DNA from 2 places in the Leifsonia sp. NPDC058194 genome. Region 2 is predicted to be linked to the other one. Evidence: predicted binding sites of a transcription regulator. Region 2 holds the regulator's gene; the other holds the start of a gene.
What was found. The regulator LexA, encoded in region 2, represses DNA repair genes until DNA is damaged. The targets are predictions, from matches to a motif close to TCGAACANNTGTTCGA.
Positions count from the first base shown of each region.

Region 1: the regulator LexA is predicted to act here: its motif matches at 2,198-2,213, upstream of ACFVU2_RS19310 (LexA family protein).

Region 1 is NZ_JBHVVL010000006.1:74,739-78,139, forward strand. Features, by position in the region: gene ACFVU2_RS19290 (hypothetical protein) at 1-357, shown strand, start outside; gene ACFVU2_RS19295 (hypothetical protein) at 383-988, shown strand; gene ACFVU2_RS19300 (hypothetical protein) at 1,083-1,421, shown strand; gene ACFVU2_RS19305 (hypothetical protein) at 1,481-1,999, opposite strand; gene ACFVU2_RS19310 (LexA family protein) at 2,249-2,671, shown strand; gene ACFVU2_RS19315 (Y-family DNA polymerase) at 2,668-3,401, shown strand, end outside.
Region 2 is NZ_JBHVVL010000002.1:1,007,958-1,011,358, forward strand. Features, by position in the region: gene ACFVU2_RS11620 (histidinol-phosphate transaminase) at 1-568, opposite strand, end outside; gene ACFVU2_RS11625 (LysM peptidoglycan-binding domain-containing protein) at 664-1,035, opposite strand; gene lexA (transcriptional repressor LexA) at 1,275-1,955, shown strand; gene ACFVU2_RS11635 (metallopeptidase family protein) at 2,063-2,413, opposite strand; gene metE (5-methyltetrahydropteroyltriglutamate--homocysteine S-methyltransferase) at 2,498-3,401, opposite strand, start outside.

The DNA.
Region 1 (3,401 bases), on a different contig from region 2:
CTGGCGGTGGACCTGGTCAGCAACCGGCCGGGCGACACCCGCGACGACTACCAGTACCACGTCGAGCGCCTCGCCCAGCTCGTCCTCGACGGCGACGGCCACCCCGCGCTCGACGCGCTCCTGGTCAAGGCCTCGGACCTGGTCGACAACGCCGGCTCGCTGCGCCACCAGCTGGCCGCCGGCGACGACCCGATCGCCATCGAACGCCTGGCGAAGAAGTACCACCCGGTGCTCCGCCCGGTCATCGGCGCGCTGCGCGCCGTCGTCGACACCGAGTTCGGCATCGAGAACGCCATCGAGGCACTGGAGAAGGTCGAGCGCTCGCTCGAGGACATCCTCTCCGGCGCCAACCTCTGAACCCACCCACCCGAACGGAGATCCCTTGGACACCGAGACGCCCACCAAGAAGCTCGCCGTCGGCGACACCATCAGCACCGCCGCCGAGTACGCCTCGCTCCCCGTGGGAAGCATCGTGCGCGGCTGGGCCGTCGCCGAGCGCTGCAAGGGCGTCGACGAGTACTGGCGATGGATCGACTCCGCCGTCGAGGAGATCGACGGTGACGCAGGAGCTGCGGCCCAGCTCGGCGAAGTGACGATCCTCTGGATCGAGCCCGAGCCCGAGCCGGAGCCGCGGTGGCTGAGCCGCGACCCGCAGCACGTCCGCGAAGACTTCCGCGAAGGACTCGAGGCTGCGTTGATCGCCGTGCACGGCGACGCGGTCACCAACGATCAATGGGTGATGGCGGCGATGATCATCGGACTCGTCGAAGGATTCAACGACATCGAGACGGTCTTCGTCGCAACGCTCAGCGAGTTCGGCGTCGCTGTGTGGAGCGCGCTGCTGCTGAACAGCATCGAGGCAAAGAACACGCTCATGAACCAAGCCACGGTCATGAGCCACCCCAGGGACCTCGCGCGACGGGGCCTCACGGTCGCCGACCTCGGCTGGCCGAACGAGGTGCTGCACCCGCGGTACCAGACCCGGTAGCGCCCCGCCGGCGCCGAACCCGCCGCCACCCTGTCGTACCGGGTCCTCTCCGGCGCCCAGCTCTGAACCCACCATCGACTCAGAAGGAGTCCGCATGACCGACCTGATACCGCTCACCGACGCCGCCGGCTTCGAGCAGCTCCTCACCGGCGACCCGACCACGATCGTCGTCAAGATCACCTACCGCGGTCGCAACGGCGGAGGTGACGAAGTCGAGGTCGAGACCCACATCGGTACGGTCACCGCGGTCGAACACACCGAGGAGCTGCCGACCGATCGACGACCGCAGAAGCGGACGCGCATCAAGATCTGGCTGCGCGAGCGCCCGGACCCGATCGTGATCACGACCAGCGTCGACCCGAATCCCATCGCGATCGATGTCGAGGTCGGCTTCCGCGCACACGAGGCCCGATGGAGCCAGCAGCCGTTCTAGTCCAGAGCACGAGACCCCCGCCGCCTTCGGGCCGCGGGGGTCTCGCTTTCTGAGTCAGCTCAGCCGAGCGAGGTGAGATGGACCGTCGAGCCGTCCGACTCGCAGGTGAAGTGATTCCGGATCATGGCGCCGAAGCTGTTCTGCGAATCGACGTCGCCGGTGACGGTGTACTGGCCATCGGTGCCCGTCGCCGTCTCGTTCGAGAAGCTCGCCGTGCTCGGCGACTTGAGGTTGTTCTTCACGACGTTCTCGCACGCCACCTGCGACTCAGCCTGCTTGTCCTCGTCGGTGGGGTTCGCGTTGCGGAACGACCCGTACACGTTGAGCGCGATCACGATGGCGACGACGACCCCGGCAGCGATGAGGAAGAAGCCGAAGCAGCCCATCGGCTTCCTCGCCGGCTTCGGCGTCGCGTTCCACCCGGGAGGTGCCGCGGGCAGCTGAGTGCCCTCCGGGTAGATCGGGTCGCCAGGCTTCGCCTGCGACTTGACTCGCGAGCCCGACCACCGCTCACCGTTCCAGTAGATCTGCAGGTTGGTGTTGGACGGATGGGTGAACCACCCTGGGTGTGCGCTCACGGCCGGATTCCCCCTGATTTCGTGCGGTCTCAGCAGCCTATTGGCGGGGCCTGACAAACACCGTTCGGCGGATACCCCTAGTTCGGGAGGGGGGTTCATCGCCGCAGCGAGCGGCCCAGCGGAACGAGGTTCGGCTGAGCTGGCTGTCCGCCATATACCTCATCGCGGTGTCGGCCGCTCCGACGTACACTCTGCCTATCGAACATGTGTTCGAAACTGTCCTGAATGTGAGGTAGAGACGTGCTCGAGGTGCTCGGCCCGATCGACGCGTTCGCGCCGCCCGGCGGAGTCCTCACTCCGGTCGCAGCCGCCGTCTCGGCGGGCTTCCCCAGCCCGGCCCAAGACCACTACCGCGGGCCGATCGACCTGAACGAGAACCTCATCCTCGATCGCACGTCGACCTTCATCCTGAACGTCGCCGGCGACTCGATGATCGGCGCCGGGATCTTCGACGGCGACCAGATCCTGGTCGACCGCAGCATCGAGCCCGACATCGGCGACGTCGTCGTCGCGATCGTCGACGGCGAGCTCACGCTGAAGACGCTCGCGCGCTCCAGCGGCGGTTGGATCCTCCGCGCCGAGAACCCGGCGTTCCGGTCCATTCCCCTGGAAGGCGAAACCGAGATGGTGATCTGGGGCGTCGTCACCTTCAACATCCACCGCCACCGATGATCGGTCTCGTCGATTGCAACAATTTTTATGCGAGTTGCGAGCGGGTCTTTGACCCGACACTCGCGTCGCGAGCCGTCGTGGTGCTGAGCAACAACGACGGATGTGTGGTTGCGCTCTCCGCCGAGGCGAAGGCGCTCGGCATCAAGATGGGGACCCCCTGGTTCAAGATCAAGGGTGCCGCCGATCACTGGAATTTAACCGCGAAATCAAGCAACTACGAGCTGTACGGCGACCTGAGCGCCCGCATGCACGAGCTCGTCGGACGCTACGGGGCCTGGGTCGAGGAGTACTCGATCGACGAGTGCTTCCTCCATGTCAACGAGGAGCGCACCGACCTCGCTGCGCTCGGCCGCGACATCCGCCGTGCGGTCCGTCGCAACGTGGGGCTGCCCGTCTCGGTCGGCTTCGGCCCGAGCAAGGTCCTCGCCAAGCTCGCCAACCACGGGGCGAAGCGCAACAAGCAGCTCGACGGCGTCTGCGCCTGGACTGACTACTCGACCGAGCAGCAGGAGCGCATCCTCGCCTCCTACCCGACCAGCGAGACCTGGGGCATCGCCGGTCGCCTCGAGCGTCGGCTCGCCGAGCGCGACATCCACACGATGCTCGACCTGAAGAACGCCGACCCCGCCATGATCAAGAAGGCGTTCGGCGTCGTCGTCCAGCGCATCGTCTACGAGCTCAACGGCATCTCGTGCATCGAGATCGAGCCTGAGCGCAAGGTCAAGCAGCA
Region 2 (3,401 bases):
CGACGACGATCCCGCGAGCGGCATCGTAGGCGGCTTCGATCGTCGCCAGGTCGAGCGGGGTGCCCGTCGGGTTGTTGGGCGAGCAGAGGATGACGATGTCCGGGTCGGTGCGGCGGATCTCCGCGGCGGCGGTCGCCGGTGTCAGCTCGAAGTCGGCGTCGCGTGCCCCCGCGATCCAGCTCGTCCCGGTGCCCGACGCGAGCAGCGGGTACATCGAATACGTCGGAGCGAAGCCGAGCAGGCTGCGCCCCGGGCCGCCGAACGCCTGCAGGATGTGCTGCAGCACCTCGTTGGAACCGTTGGCCGCCCAGATCCAGCTCGCATCGAGTCCGTGGCCGAGGTAGCGCGCGAACGCCTCCCGCACGTCGGTGAACTCGCGGTCGGGGTAGCGGTTCACGCCGGTGATGGCGACCGCGACGCGCGCGACGATGTCGGCCGCGACATCCTCCGGCACCGGATGCGTGTTCTCGTTCACGTTGAGTGCGACGGGAACGGACTTCTGCGGGGCGCCGTACGGCGTCCGTCCACGCAGATCGTCACGGATCGGGAGGTCGGAGAGGGAGGTCACCCATCCATGCTAGCCATGCGAGCGAAGGCCCGATCCCACATGACGCGGCGTTCGACCAACGCGCCCGACTATCGTGCCCGACGGTCGCGCGGGAGTCAGTGCGCGTACTTGCTCGGGATGGCGAGCTGCTGCCCGGGCGACACGACGCCCGAGCCGTCCAGCCCGTTGAGCTGGACCAGGTCGGCGATGACGTCACGCGGGTCGGCGCTCGGAGCGATGCGCTCGGCGACCGCCCAGAGCGAGTCGCCCGACTCCACCGTGACGTGCTGGAAGGACACATGGGTCTGCTCGCTCGTCGCGACCGCCCCACCGCCGTTGAGGGCGAAGACCACGGCGCCGATGACCAGAGGAAGAGCGAGGAGTGCGGTGAGGACCGCACGTCCGCGGCGCGTCAGCCGCAGACGCGTACGCGCACCAGCCGGGAGAGCGGGAATCGAGTGGAATGATCCCATCGCCGTCGTGCTCATGGCCTTGACCTCCTTGTGCGACGCGGATGCGAAGCTTTGTTCCGAATGTATCTTCGAATGTTCGAAATCGCAAGACCCGGTACGCCGAGAAAATCAGCCACGGATTTCGAGACACACTCGAACACATGTTTGTTTCCGGCCGTATCGTGGATACAGTTTCGATTGTCTGGAGTTCACCTTTCCAGGCACCACCGACATTCGGGACGAGCGGATGCGGTCGAGCTCACGAAGGGACGAGCGTGTCGAACGAGAACCAGGCTCCGCGCGGGGGCACACGCCGCCGTAAGAACCTCAGCGAGAAGCAGCTCGCCATCCTCGACGTGATCCAGAAGTCGGTCAGTCAGCGGGGGTATCCGCCGAGCATGCGCGAGATCGGCGACGCCGTCGGCCTCTCCTCGCTGTCGTCGGTCACGCACCAGCTGAACCAGCTCGAGCTGAGCGGCTACCTGCGTCGCGACCCGAACCGCCCGCGGGCGCTCGAGATCCTCATCGATCTGCCGTCGCCGTCCGCGTCCGTCGACTACGAGAACCAGACCCCGGTGGGCGACGCGGCCATGGTGCCGCTCGTCGGCCGTATCGCCGCCGGCGTGCCGATCACCGCCGAGCAGCAGGTCGAAGAGGTCTTCCCGCTCCCCCGCCAGCTCGTCGGCAACGGCGATCTCTTCATGCTGAAGGTGGTCGGCGAGTCGATGATCGACGCCGCCATCACGGACGGCGACTGGGTCGTCGTCCGCCAGCAGAACACCGCCGAGAACGGCGACATCGTCGCGGCGATGCTCGACGAGGAGGCGACGGTGAAGGTCTTCCGCCAGCGCGACGGCCACACCTGGCTGCTGCCCCGCAACTCCAACTTCGAGCCCATCCTGGGCGACTTCGCCCAGATCCTCGGCAAGGTCGTCGCCGTCCTCCGCGCCGTCTGACCCACCCACGGGGTACCGCTCGACCACATTCGCGACGAAAGTCGCGTTTCCACGCCCCATACGTCACATTCGTGACGAATGTGCGCGGTGAGCCGGGGGTCAGCGCGTCAGGCCCAGCCGAGCTCCTGGAGCTTCGCGTCGTCGAGCCCGTAGTAGTGGCCGATCTCGTGCACCAGGGTCACCCGCACACAGGCGCGCAGCTCGTCGATGCTGGAGCAGCTCGCCTCCAGGTTGTTGCGGAACAGGGTGATCCGGTCCGGCAGCTCGCCGAATCCGTAGACGCCGCGCGTCGTCAGCGGGCGTCCGCTGTAGAGCCCGAACAGGCGCGGTCGGTCCACTGAGGGCTGGTCCTGGATGAGGAACGCCACGTTGTCGAGGTGTCCGACGATGGCGTCCGGCAGGGCGTCGAAGACCTCGCCCACCAGGACCTCGAACTCGGCATCCGTCATCTGCACCATGCGCCCATCCTGGCGCACGGCGACGGGGCCGCGACCCGCCGTCCGCCCAGGGCGGAACAGCGGCTCACGGCCCCGTCGGATTGATCAGGCGTCGACCGAGGCGCGCTCGCGCACGGCCCGGGTAGCCTCCAGGATGTTGCGCAGCGAGGCCACGGTCTCGTCGTAGCCGCGCGTCTTCAGCCCGCAGTCCGGGTTGACCCACAGCTGGCGGCCCGGGATCGCGTTCAGCGCGGTCTCGAGCAGTTCCGTGACCTCCGCGACGGAGGGCACACGCGGCGAGTGGATGTCGTAGACACCCGGGCCGATGCCGTGGTCGAAGCCGGAGGTCTGGATGTCGTGCACGACCTCCATCCGGCTGCGCGCGGCCTCGATGCTGGTCACGTCCGCGTCCAGGTTGCGGATCGCGTCGATCACCACGCCGAACTCCGAGTAGCAGAGGTGCGTGTGGATCTGCGTCTCGTCCCGCACCCCGGCGGTCGCGAGGCGGAACGAGCCGACGGACCAGTCGAGGTAGGCGTCCTGCGCTGCGCGCTTCAGCGGGAGCAGCTCGCGCAGCGCCGGCTCGTCGACCTGCACGACCCGGATGCCCGCGCTCTCGAGGTCCTCGATCTCGTCGCGCAGGGCGAGCGCCACCTGACGGGCCGTCTCGCCCAGCGGCTGGTCGTCGCGCACGAACGACCAGGCGAGGATCGTCACCGGGCCGGTCAGCATCCCCTTGACCGGCTTCTCGGTCAGGCTCTGCGTGTAGGTGGACCAGTCCACCGTGATCGGCTTCGGGCGCGACACGTCGCCCCACAGGATCGACGGGCGCGTGCAGCGCGAGCCGTAGGACTGCACCCAGCCGTTCCGCGTCACCGCGAACCCGTCGAGGTTCTCGGCGAAGTACTGCACCATGTCGTTGCGCTCGGGCTCGCCGTGCACGATGACGTCGATGCCGATCTCCTCCTGGAGGTCGACGACGCGCTTGATCTCGGCCTGCATCCGCGCA